2 regions of the Cellulosilyticum sp. genome follow, and region 2 is predicted to be linked to the other one. Evidence: predicted binding sites of a transcription regulator. Region 2 holds the regulator's gene; the other holds the start of a gene.
What was found. Region 2 encodes Rex, which represses fermentation and respiration genes when NADH is low (regulators of the CRP and FNR family bind a similar motif). Its sites were predicted from a motif close to ATTGTTAANTANTTAACAAT; they were not measured.

Region 1 (6,383 bases), on a different contig from region 2:
TTTTATGAAGAGTCTTTTAATTATGCACCAGAAGAAGAACGTAGTGGTGGTGTTGTATATAATGAGATGAAAGGTGCTTATGGGAATGAAGATCGCAAGATATATCGCACAGTAAGGCAAACGGTATATCGCGATACGTTATATAGTCATGATAGCGGTGGCGATCCTAATGAAATACCGAAGCTGACATATCAGCAATTTATAGATACCTACAATCGTTATTATTATCCAGGTAACATGCGTGTGGTATTATATGGGCAGCTACCAATAGAAGAAGTACTTGAAATAATTGAAACATATTTACACAGTTCAAAAGAGCCAAGAGAAAATATAAGTCTTGAAGTAAAAACGTTACAAGTGCCTAAAATGGTAAAAAGTGCAGTATTAAATCCAGGAAGTAAGTGTGCTATTGCTAAAAGTTTTGTGATGCCACATGCGCTAAGTGTAGAAGAAGAGGTACAAATGGATTTATGGATTAATGCCTATTTAGGAAGCCGTTTAAGTCCTATGCAACAAACACTTCAAAAGTTAGGCTGTCAAGAAATAAAAATACTGAAGGATGATGACCTACCTTATATGATGTATACGTTAGTGGTGAAAAATATTCCACGGGAAAAGCTAAATTTATATAATGCAATATTAGATGAGGTACTACTTAAGATTTCTGAAAGCCGTGAAGAGGCTATGGAGGAAGATGTACTCTTAGAAGCTAAATGGGGACAAATGCAAAATGAAGAAGACGAAGAACGTAGTATTTTTATTCCACAGACGATACTAGATGGTTGGGCACATGGTAAAGATGAAAGTCAATATTATAAGCGTAAAGAATATGTAGACCAAATTAAAGCGATTAAAAAAGAAGCGTGTAGGGCATTATGGCAAGAAGCAAGTATGTGTACATTCTTTTTAACACCTGGTCAAATGCAGATAGAAGATCCCCTTACTTTGACACAGCTTACAAAAGAAGAATGGAGACAAGTTAAAAAGCAAATGACCCAGTGGCAAGGTCAAAAATGTAATTTAGAAGGTGTTCCACTAGAGGAACTTGTATTGGATGAAAACCTTAGTCTTAAAGAAACAGCCAAAGGGGAATATACACTTTTAACAACTAAGGCTCAAACAGAATTTGCACGTAGTCAGCTTTATTATGAAACAGGGAATGTAAAACAAGAAGATTTGCCTTATCTCTTTTTGTACAGCTATTTATTAGAGGAAAGCGGAAGGGAACAAACACCTTTTAAGGGGATATTAAAAACGAATTGTATTGCCTTGCCAAATGAAGAAGCAGGTTATAAACCTTATTTTAAAATAACAATGGTTACACCTAAAGAAGAAAAAGAGCATGGTGAAATATTAGAAGAAGCTAGAGCAAATTTATTAAGTCAAGATGCGAGCTGGTATGAATATAAGCTTAAGAAGTTTATTAATGGAAGCCAAGCTGCTAGCCAAAATAATGTGCTGGGTACATTAGGTAACTTAGGTCTAGGTGGTGCTGAAGCACAAAAACGTTATCTATATGAACAGGGCTATCCTTTTTATGAATTTTGCAAGGCTTGCTTAAAAGAACAAGGTACTGCTTGGATTGAAAAAGTAAAACAAATGGATCAAAGTGTATACCAGACGAATGGACTTGTTGTTGCAATCACCTCACCTTATAAATCAAGTAATGGTTATTTGCACAGCTTAAAAAAGATTATCAAAGAGGGACAAAAGAATGAATCATTAAATCGTACAGAGTATAAATTTGAACAAATGCCTAAGACAAGCTTTCTACAACTAGATACGGCTGTAGATTATATTTATATACAAAATACATTGAAAAAGCCAGTAGAAGGAAGCGATTTTGTGGCAGCGGCCTATATGGCAAAAAATTATTTTAATCCTAAGATAAGAATTGGTTTAGGTGCTTATGGTGCAGGTTGTAACTGTCAATATCCAACAACCTTTAATATCTATACCTATAGAGACCCAGATTTTAAACATTCTTTACAGGTTATTGCAGAAAGTGGGGAATTTTTAGATAAAACACCTATTAATGAAGCTGCATTAAAGGCAAGTCAAACAGAAGCATTAACAAGAGTACACCAGCAATTTAGACTTTTAGATAAAGGATTAGAACAAGTAGATGTACTAGAAGTACAATTTTTATTGGGGAATAAAAAAAATGTTGTAAAAAATTTACAAGCTCAAATTTTAGACACAACAGGACAGAAAATGCAACAAAAAGCTTGTATTTTTAAGGATTTACTAAGGGAAGGTACCTTGAGCATTGCCACCAAAAAACTACCTCAAAATGTGACGGGACATAAAATTTACCAATTTAAATAACAATTTAAAAAGGATAAATATTGACATATTCCTTATCCGCCGATACAATATGTATGTATTGTTAAATTTTTGATTTAAAGATTTATCTTTAAATATACACAAGTGGAAAGGAGTCATGACAAATGATGTATTCACATGAAGTAGAACAAATGTGCCCAATCGCTAAAGGACCAAACCATGGTCCAGCGCCAATCCCACAAGAAGGTAAATGGGTACAATCAAAAGAGATTAAAGATATTAGCGGCCTCACACATGGTGTAGGTTGGTGTGCACCTCAACAAGGCGCATGTAAATTAACACTTAACGTTAAAGATGGTATCATCGAAGAAGCGTTAGTAGAAACAATCGGATGTTCAGGTATGACTCACTCTGCAGCTATGGCAGCAGAAATCTTAGCTGGTAAAACAATCCTTGAAGCGCTTAACACAGACTTAGTTTGTGATGCTATTAATACAGCTATGCGTGAATTATTCTTACAAATCGTATACGGAAGAACTCAAACTGCTTTCTCAGAAGGTGGACTTCCAATCGGTGCTGGTCTTGAAGACCTTGGAAAAGGACTTCGTAGCCAAGTTGGTACAATGTACTCAACAGTAGCTAAAGGACCAAGATACCTTGAAATGGCTGAAGGTTATGTAACAAACATTGCCTTAGATGCAGATGATCAAATCATTGGATACAAATTCATTCACTTTGGTAAAATGATGGATATGATCAAAAAAGGTATGGATGCAAGTGAAGCATTAGAAAAAGCAACAGGTCAATACGGCAGATTTGATGACGCTGTACGTACAGTTGACCCAAGACATGAGTAGGAGGTGCCGAGAAATGCCATTATTTGAGTCTTATGATAGAAGAATTAACCAAATCAATGCAGTATGTGAAAAATACGGCATTAAAAATATTGAAGAAGCAAGAGAAATGTGTCAAGCAAAAGGTTTTGACCCATATGAAATCGTAAAAGGAATTCAACCAATCGCTTTCGAAAATGCTGGTTGGGCTTACACATTAGGTGCAGCTATCGCACTTAAAAAAGATGCTCACTTAGCAGCAGATGCAGCTGAAGCTATCGGTGAAGGTCTTCAAGCATTCTGTATCCCAGGTTCAGTAGCTGATGACCGTAAAGTAGGTTTAGGTCACGGTAACTTAGGAGCTATGCTTCTTAGAGAAGAAACTAAATGTTTTGCTTTCTTAGCAGGTCACGAAAGTTTCGCAGCAGCTGAAGGTGCTATCGGTATTGCACGTTCTGCAAACAGAGTACGTAAAGAAGATTTAAGAGTTATCTTAAATGGTCTTGGAAAAGATGCTGCTCAAATTATCTCTCGTATTAACGGATTTACATATGTTCAAACACAATTTGACTATGCAACAGGTAAAGTAGCAATCGTTAAAGAGTTCAAATATTCTGACGGTGAACGTTCAAAAGTTCGTTGCTATGGTGCTGATGATGTTCGTGAAGGTGTTGCAATCATGCACATGGAAGGTGTTGACGTATCTATCACAGGTAACTCAACAAACCCAACTCGTTTCCAACATCCAGTAGCTGGTACATACAAAAAAGAATGTATTGAACAAGGTAAAAAATACTTCTCAGTAGCTTCTGGTGGTGGTACAGGTCGTACACTTCACCCAGATAACATGGCTGCTGGTCCAGCTTCATACGGTATGACAGATACTATGGGAAGAATGCACTCAGATGCACAATTCGCTGGTTCATCATCAGTTCCTGCTCACGTAGAAATGATGGGTCTTATCGGTATGGGTAACAACCCAATGGTAGGTGCTACTGTAGCAGTTGCCGTTGCAATCCAAGAAGCAATGAACAAATAATCATTTATTACATAAATAAATGTAAAAAAATAAGCCACGTCACTAAGCATTTTGCTTATGATGTGGCTTATTTTTTTATAAAGTTTTATAAAATAGGTAGGGATTTTTTTAAAACTTAACATATAGATAAGTGTAAGGCAAATCACAGAACTTGAAGGGCAAAGCTGACAAGCTTATTTTTTAAGCTGGCGGGACGAGTAGCTAACATGGTGGGATGAGCACTGTCAAACTTATGGCGGCAAGGATGCTTATAAAGCTTAGTTTAGTTAAGTGGGTGAAAAGGTCTTACACACATATCAATTCATTGTATTATTAAAGTTAGATGGCCTTTTTTAGTTATGGGTACCAAGGTAGATGTTTAAGTAGCAGTTTAAACAGAAACTTTTCATGTAGTAATTAAAAAAAGGTTGGCCTCCCCCTTATCTGAACTTTATAAAATATATATTTCTAAGTGGACTTACCGATTTTTGCGAATTTATAAAGCATCGGGAGGCTATTTATAAGGGTAATGCCTAGCTTATGCTTAGAAGAAATTAAGTGTAGGTTGTTTTCAAGAAAGGTAGGAAAACATAGAAATATATAAACGACAAAGTTTAGAAAAGGTAAAATTAATAGGTAAAGTAAAAACCTTGAACTTAGCAGAGCTAAGTTTGAGGTTTTTTGCGTTAGCTATAAAAAAGCTGATTTAATGGGTAGCACTAATTGCAAAAAAATAATAAAAAATTAGTATAGGTGACTAAATGTTATTTTTTAAGGCTATATTTAGTATATAAAAGTGAATATGGAATAAATTGTTAAGAAAATGTTGCTTATAGATCAGTTAAATAGTATAATGATTACAATAATTGATTAAAATTTCTGAATATAAAAACAAAATGTAGTGTAAGGGGTAAAATAGACATGTTAAGGAGATAACATATGAAAAAGGTGCAGAAAAAAACACTGCAGGCGTTGCTTTTAGAGGCGAATATAATGACACCCAAGGTATTACAAGACCTTGCTAACGAGCAAGAAAAAACGGGAAAGGGATTAGAGGAAATCCTTATTTTGAAGGGGATTGTAACAGAGGTGGGTTTATTAAGGATATTATCAGAGCAGTTAAATGTTCCTTATGTAGATTTATTGCAGTGCGCTATTGATTTAAGTAGTGCGACCAAAATCCCGGAACCTATTGCAAGAAGGCATAGGGCCATTGCTATAGGCGCCGAGAAGGATAAGCTTCGCGTAGCTATGACAGAACCATTAAATATATATGCCCTAGATGATATTAGAATTAGCACAAAGATGGAGATTTTGCCAGTTTTAGCTTCAGGAAGGGCTATTGATGAACTGATTAACCAAGTGTATATTTCTGCACAAACTAAGCATATTGTTTTTCAAGTTGAGAAGGAACTTCAAGAAGAAAAGCAGGAGACAAGAGTAGCTGAAAGGGAAATGGGAGAAGATTCATCAAAGGTACAGCTTGTAAATAATCTTTTAGAACGCTGTATTTTAGATGGTGCATCAGATTTGCATATTGAGCCTTTTGAACGGGTGGTATGCGTACGTTACAGAGTAGATGGACAGCTGCGTGAAGTGATAAATGTGAGCAAAGAAACGTTAAGCGCCATAACATCTCATATTAAGGTTGTATCAGGACTAGATATTGCAGAGCGACGTTTACCACAAGATGGGCGTATGTCGAAAATCGTTAAGGGGCAGAAAGTAGATTTACGTATTAGTATTTTACCCACAATTTATGGTGAAAAAACGGTTATTCGTTTCATTTATCGGACGGACAAGAAACGAGAACTTTCAGAGATTGGATTTTTTCCTGAGGATTATATTAAGGTAGAAAATTTACTTAAAAATCCTCATGGCATTATTTTGCTGACAGGTCCCACAGGAAGTGGAAAATCGACTACATTAGCAGCTACCTTAAGGCGACTTAATAAGGAATCTCTAAACATTGTGACAGTTGAAGACCCTGTTGAAAATATGTTAGAGGGAATTAATCAAGTGGCTGTGAATCATAAAATAGGACTTACTTTTGCAGCGGTGCTTCGTGCAATTTTACGTCAAGACCCAGATATTATTATGATAGGTGAGATGCGTGATGCAGAGACAAGTAGTATTGCTATTCGTGCAGCGATTACGGGGCATTTGGTTTTAAGTACACTGCATACAAATGATGCAGCAAGTTCGATTCCAAGACTTATTGATATGGGAACAGAGGCTTATATGGT
Region 2 (6,383 bases):
GGTCATTCATGTATTGATAATTGTATTCATAGTTTTGCAGGCATACAGTTGAGACTTGATTGTGATACACTTATGAACGCACAAGGATATGAAGAGCCTACTGGAAAGGCGAAAATAACAAAGGCTTATAATTTACCTTGTGAGTATGTCTTGCATACAGTAGGACCCATTGTGCATAGCAAAGTAACAGCGGTAGAAAAAGATTTACTGGCTAATTGTTATAAATCTTGTTTAGAGCTAGCCGTAGCACATCAAATAGAAAGTATTGCTTTTTGCTGTATTTCAACAGGTGTATTTTGTTTTCCTAATGAATTAGCAGCAGAAATTGCAGTAGGGGTAGTGAGGGAATTTTTAAAGGCAAATCAGACATTAAAGAAAGTAGTATTTAATGTTTTTAAAGATGAAGACCTTAAAATCTATGAAAGTTTGCTAAGCTAATATAAAGTAGTAACTTATTTTGTGATAAAATGATAGTGAAATATCATATAAATAACAAGATAGGTATTTATAACGTATAAGGAGTGGGAGAAATGAAAGTATTACTGATTAATGGAAGTCCTCGCAAAAATGGCTGTACATACACAGCTTTATGCGAGGTGGCAAAGCCTTTAAATGAATGCGGTATTGAAACAGAGATTGTACATATTGGTGCAAAACCTGTGAGAGGTTGCATTGGCTGTGGACAATGTAGTGGTAAGGTTAAATGTGTATTTGATGATGATATTACCAACGAAATTATTCAAAAAGCAGGAGAAGCAGATGGTTTTATTGTAGGATCACCTGTTTATTATGCATCTCCTAATGGGACTTTAATAAGTCTCTTAGATAGAGCTTTTTATGCAGGCAAATCAAACTTTAAGAGTAAACCAGCAGCAGCTATTGTGAGTGCCAGAAGAGGAGGAACAACAGCTTCATTAGAAGTTATTAATAAATACTTTACTTTTGCAGAGATGCCACTTGTCTCTTCAAGTTACTGGAACATGGTACATGGCAGCAAGCCAGAAGATGTGATGCAGGATGAAGAAGGCTTACAAATTATGCGTAACCTTGGCAGAAATATGGCATGGCTTCTTAAGTGCATTGAAGCAGGTAAAGAAAAAGGAATAGAATGTCCACAAAACGAATACACTAATCGTACGAACTTTATTAGATAGTTTGTTATGGAGCATGAAAGCCCTACGCCAAACGAGTATTTAAACTAACTTGGCGTAGGGCTTTTTATAGGCTAAGAAAGTACTGCTTTCTTGTAAAACTATAATAATGCTTTAACGCTTATTAAGTTCATGGAACCTTTTGTGCTGCAATCCGAGGAGGCAAATAAGCGTTCCTAGAGTCACAGCAGAAGTAAAAAGTCCAAATACGATTTTGCCATTTGAGACACGCTTAAAAATTAGCGAGGTCACTGTAGTTGTAATACTGCCGCCGCCAATATAAGCTACTAAATTAATGGCTGTAAAAAATAAAATAAGATGCAATAGTGCTGGATGGTCTTTTAAAAATAGAAAGCCATCTTTATAATCCTGCACATAATCTTTTAGTCCAGTAGCCTGTATAGCACGCGATATTTCATCAGGAAACGTAATATATTTTTATAGCGCTTCGCTAAGTGATTCCCAGTCTTCATAAAGCTTAGCAACTTGAGCTTCAAGGTCACTTTTTCTTTGAAGCAGTTCTTTGCTTTTTTCAGCATTAGTATAAACTTCTTCAAGGCAAAGCTGTGCATCGATATCTTCCATTTCAGCTTCGGCTTCTTGAATAGTTGTTTCTACTTTTGTAATTTGATTTTGAATACGTCTAATACGTGTTTGTTCTTCTTTTTGTTTTTGCCAGTCATCTTTGTTAGATGGAGCAGCAGGAGCAGTTGCTACTGCTGTTTTAACAGTTACTTTTGGCACTGGTGTAGTAAGAAGTTCTTTTTTCTTCTCTACATAGTAATCATAGTCCCCAAGGAATTCTTTTGCACCTGTTTGATTCATTTCAATGACTTTGCTTGCTGTTTGATTAATGAAGTAACGGTCATGGGATACATATAATACAGTTCCCTCGTAATTTGAAATGGCACTTTCTAATATTTCCTTTGATAAGATGTCTAAGTGGTTAGTCGGTTCATCTAGGATTAAAAAGTTAGCTTTTGAAAGCATAATCTTAGCAAGTGCCACACGTCCTCTTTCACCACCGCTTAAGGCAGAAATTGGTTTGAAAACATCATCATTTGTAAATAAGAAAGCAGCAAGCATATTACGGATTTCACCATTTTTAAGTTCTGGGAAAGAAGTTTGGATTTCTTCCATAATCGTATTAGTTGTATCTAATGTAGAATGCTCCTGGTCATAGTAGCCCACCATAACATTAGAACCTAAACGTACAGTACCCGAGGATGCAGGAATTTGCTCTAAGATGATACGGAAGAGTGTTGTTTTACCGACGCCGTTAGGACCAACTAAGGCAACTTTATCACCTTTTTTAATAGACATATTCATGTTGCTAAATAAAGGTGCATCTTCAAAAGTTTTGCTGACTTCTTTGAGGTCTAATACGTCATTACCGCTTGGAATACGTGGCGTAAGTACAAGTTGCATTGGTTTATTATCAATCATTGGAGCATCCATAACCTCAATTTTATCAAGAGCCTTTTCGCGGCTTCTTGCACGTTTAAGAGATTTTTCACGGTTAAATTGCTTAAGTTTAGCAATAACGGCTTGTTGCTGAGCGATTTCTCTTTGTTGCTTTTCAAAGTGTTTCATAGCAATTTCGTATTCTTTTTCACTTTTAATCACATAGTCGCTATAGTTACCATTATAAACAAAGGCCTGACCGAATTCTAAGTGAATTACTTTTGTAACAATCTTATCTAAGAAGTAACGGTCGTGGGAAATGATGATAACAGCACCTTTATAGCTGCGAAGGAAACCTTCTAACCATTCAATAGCTTCAATATCTAAGTGGTTAGTCGGTTCATCAAGGAGAAGAAGTGTAGGTTCTTGGAGTAAGAGCTTACCTAAAGCTACACGGTTCTTTTGACCACCAGATAAAATAGAAATAGGTTTTTCATAAACAGATTCATCAAAACCAAGACCTTTTAAGACACCTTTGACGAGGCTTTTATATTCATAGCCTTTTTTGTTTTCAAATTCTGTGCGGAGGGCATCATAGCTTCCCATTAAATCTAATGAAGAAGTTCTGGCGATTTCAGCTTCCATATCATGAAGCTTTGTTTCAAGGGCAATAACTTCATCAAATACATGAAGAAGTTCTTCATAAACGGTTCTTTCTGAATCCAGGTCCATATGTTGTTTTAAGTAGCCGATGGTACAATCCTTACTACAAGAAATGCTACCCCCATCACTTTCCATTTCCTTCGTAAGAATTTTAAGTAATGTGGTTTTACCCGCACCATTATTTCCTATTAAAGCTACCTTTTCATGATCTTCTATATGAAAACTAACATTTTTAAGTACAGTTTGATCAATAAATGTTTTTTGTATATTACTGCATGAGATAATCATTTTTAGCCTCCTTAGTAATTCTTTTTTAATTTTAGCAAAAAAAAGTGCAAAAAGAAAGGAAACATGCCAAGAATCTACATTGACAAAAAAAAAACCTAAATGTATACTGAAATCACTACGTATATGAGAAGTGAGGAGTTGAAAACGTGACAGAAGAAAGAAAAATTTCTATGGCTGTAGTAAGACGTTTACCACGTTATTATCGTTACTTAGGTGAACTACTACAAAAAGGTGTGACAAAAATCTCATCTAGGGAATTAAGCGAGAAAATGAATGTAACAGCCTCACAAATTCGTCAAGATCTTAACAATTTTGGAGGCTTCGGACAACAAGGATATGGTTACAATGTGGAATATCTCTACACAGAAATCGGCAAAATTTTAGGGCTTCATCAAAATTATAAAATGATTATCGTCGGAGTAGGTAATTTAGGACAAGCTATTGCTAACTCAACTTCATTTAGCAAACGTGGTTTTAAGACGATAGGTCTTTTTGATGTTAATCCAAGACTCATCGGAATGAGTATTAATGGTGTAGAGGTTATGGATATTGATAAGATGGAGGAATTCGTTAAAGAAAACGGAGTAGAAATTGCAATCTTAACAATGCCAAAAACACGCGTTAAAGAAACAGCAGAAAATTTAGCGAAGTGGGGAATTAAAGGGCTTTGGAATTTCTCACCAGTTGACTTATTCTTACCTGATACAGTACAAGTAGAGAACGTACACTTATCACAAAACTTAATGACCTTAGCATATAAAATAAATGAAGCAGAACATGGGCGTACGCCTAAAGAATTATAAGGTATGTTAAAAGAGCTATCACAGATTATTTCCGTGATAGCTTTTTTAAATTTCTATAGAGAAACAAATTAAAAACTTGAAATATGCATCGAGGTAAATAGGTTTCTCCTAATGATTTCACATGACTCAAGACTATGAATAATTAAAATTTATAAATGTGAAATCTATATAGAGAAACCAAAAACTTGAAATATGCATTTAGGTAAATAGATTTCTCTCAATGATTTCACATGACTACAAACTATGAATAACTAAATTTTATAAATGTGAAATCTATAATAAGGTATAAAGAAATTGAAAAAAGAGAATGCATAATTTATTCTTTCAAAATGCCGACATATTTATAAGTGACCAGCATTTATTGATGAAATTCATATTCTAATATTAAAAAACAAGATATAATATAGAGAAACTGGCTATAAAGTTAAAAAATATATAATAATAAAACTTTATAAATGTGATATCTATAATATAGAGCCTATAAGAGTAATAATTAAGGGGGCAAGGGATGTTCGGATTTGGAAAGAAAAATAGAAAAGTAGTTGTACAGGATGATATAGCAGATAATGTAAAGTTATCAGATAAGCAAGTAGAAATTAAAAAAAGCTATATTAATACGGTCTTAGAAAATAGGAAGTTACCTATTGTGCTATTAGATCCACTATGGTATACCGTTAAGGAACAAATAAAAAGTAAAGTGATTGATGAAAAAGAAAAGCTGTTACAAGAACTTCTTAAGGAACAGGCACGTTTAAATACGGATTATAAAGAGTATAATAAAGTGAAGCAAAATTTCCTAAAGCAAATTTTAGCTTTAAGTGGAGAAGTACAAGGTGAAGATGGGGATAAAAAAATAGAAGAACTCAATAAATTACATCAAAGTACTTTAGAAGTAAATAATCGTTTAGAGAATATTGAAACAAGACTTGAAGAGGTAGATGAGCAGGTTCAAGTAACTAATAAAGAGCTTATAGGGGAGATGGTAGCAGTAGGTTATGAATATATAGATATTCATCGTCAAAAAGAGATAAAGCTAGAGTCAGAGATTGAGGCACTTCGTGCTGAAATGCTTAAGAAAACTAATGAAAAGAAACAAAGTGAAAAATTTTTAAAGGATATCTACAATTATCTTCATAATATTGTAGGGCAACAGCAAATTGAAATTATCGATAAAACATTATGGGATACGAATAAAAAATGATATTAGGAATAGGAACAGACATTATTGAAATTAGTCGCATTGAAAAGGCTGTTAAAAAAACACCTTCTTTTTTAAGTAAGGTGTTTACACCAAATGAAATGAGCTATTTTGAAACGAAGAATTATCGCGCAGAAACGATAGCAGGTGTTTTTGCAGCAAAAGAAGCAGTAAGTAAGGCACTAGGTACAGGCTTTAGAAATTTTTCAGCCAGTGATATAGAAATTACACCAGATAGATTGGGAAAACCTAAAGTTTATTTGTTAAATAAAGCACAAAGATTAGGGCAAGAATTAGGTGTGACGGCTATGCAGGTAAGTATTTCACATTGCCAGACTTATGCAGTGGCCTATGCCCTAGCAGAAGGAGGAGAATAATATGAAATTAATGACGCCTACTCAAATGAGAAAAATAGATGAATTAGCAACGGCTAGGTATGGTATACCTAGCCTTTTGCTTATGGAACAAGCTTCATATCAAGTGTTTAAAGCCATAGAAGCATTAGATGAGAACCTGGAGGAGATTGTTATTGTTTGTGGTCCTGGTAATAATGGCGGGGATGGCCTTTCGCTTGCAAGGCAACTTGTAAGCTGGTCAAAGCGTAAGGTAATTATCTTAATGTTAGCATCTTCTGAGAAACTTTCAGCAGATGGCAAGACCTATTATGAAATTGCTAAAAATATGGACATTCCATTAGTTCATATTACAAATGAGAATATAGAAATAGCCAGAGGTTATTTAAATAATGCGGATCTTATTGTTGATGCAATTTTTGGCACAGGTTTAACGAGAAAGGTACAAGGGATATTTGCAGAAATTATAGCAACTATAAATGAAGTAGGAGCTATTAAAATTTGTGTCGATATCCCTTCTGGC

Region 1: the regulator Rex is predicted to act here: its motif matches at 2,386-2,405, upstream of AC1VAQ_RS00245 (iron-sulfur cluster assembly scaffold protein).

What each region holds. Positions count from the first base shown of each region.
Region 1 is NZ_CEVXFV010000001.1:41,421-47,803, reverse strand. Features, by position in the region: gene AC1VAQ_RS00250 (insulinase family protein) at 1-2,328, shown strand, start outside; gene AC1VAQ_RS00245 (iron-sulfur cluster assembly scaffold protein) at 2,451-3,143, shown strand; gene AC1VAQ_RS00240 (GGGtGRT protein) at 3,157-4,158, shown strand; gene AC1VAQ_RS00235 (GspE/PulE family protein) at 5,077-6,383, shown strand, end outside.
Region 2 is NZ_CEVXFV010000059.1:3,427-9,809, forward strand. Features, by position in the region: gene AC1VAQ_RS17820 (protein-ADP-ribose hydrolase) at 1-438, shown strand, start outside; gene AC1VAQ_RS17825 (flavodoxin family protein) at 531-1,154, shown strand; gene AC1VAQ_RS17830 (hypothetical protein) at 1,266-1,526, opposite strand; gene AC1VAQ_RS17835 (ABC-F family ATP-binding cassette domain-containing protein) at 1,590-3,506, opposite strand; gene AC1VAQ_RS17840 (redox-sensing transcriptional repressor Rex) at 3,653-4,309, shown strand; gene AC1VAQ_RS17845 (hypothetical protein) at 4,818-5,510, shown strand; gene acpS (holo-ACP synthase) at 5,507-5,884, shown strand; gene AC1VAQ_RS17855 (NAD(P)H-hydrate dehydratase) at 5,886-6,383, shown strand, end outside.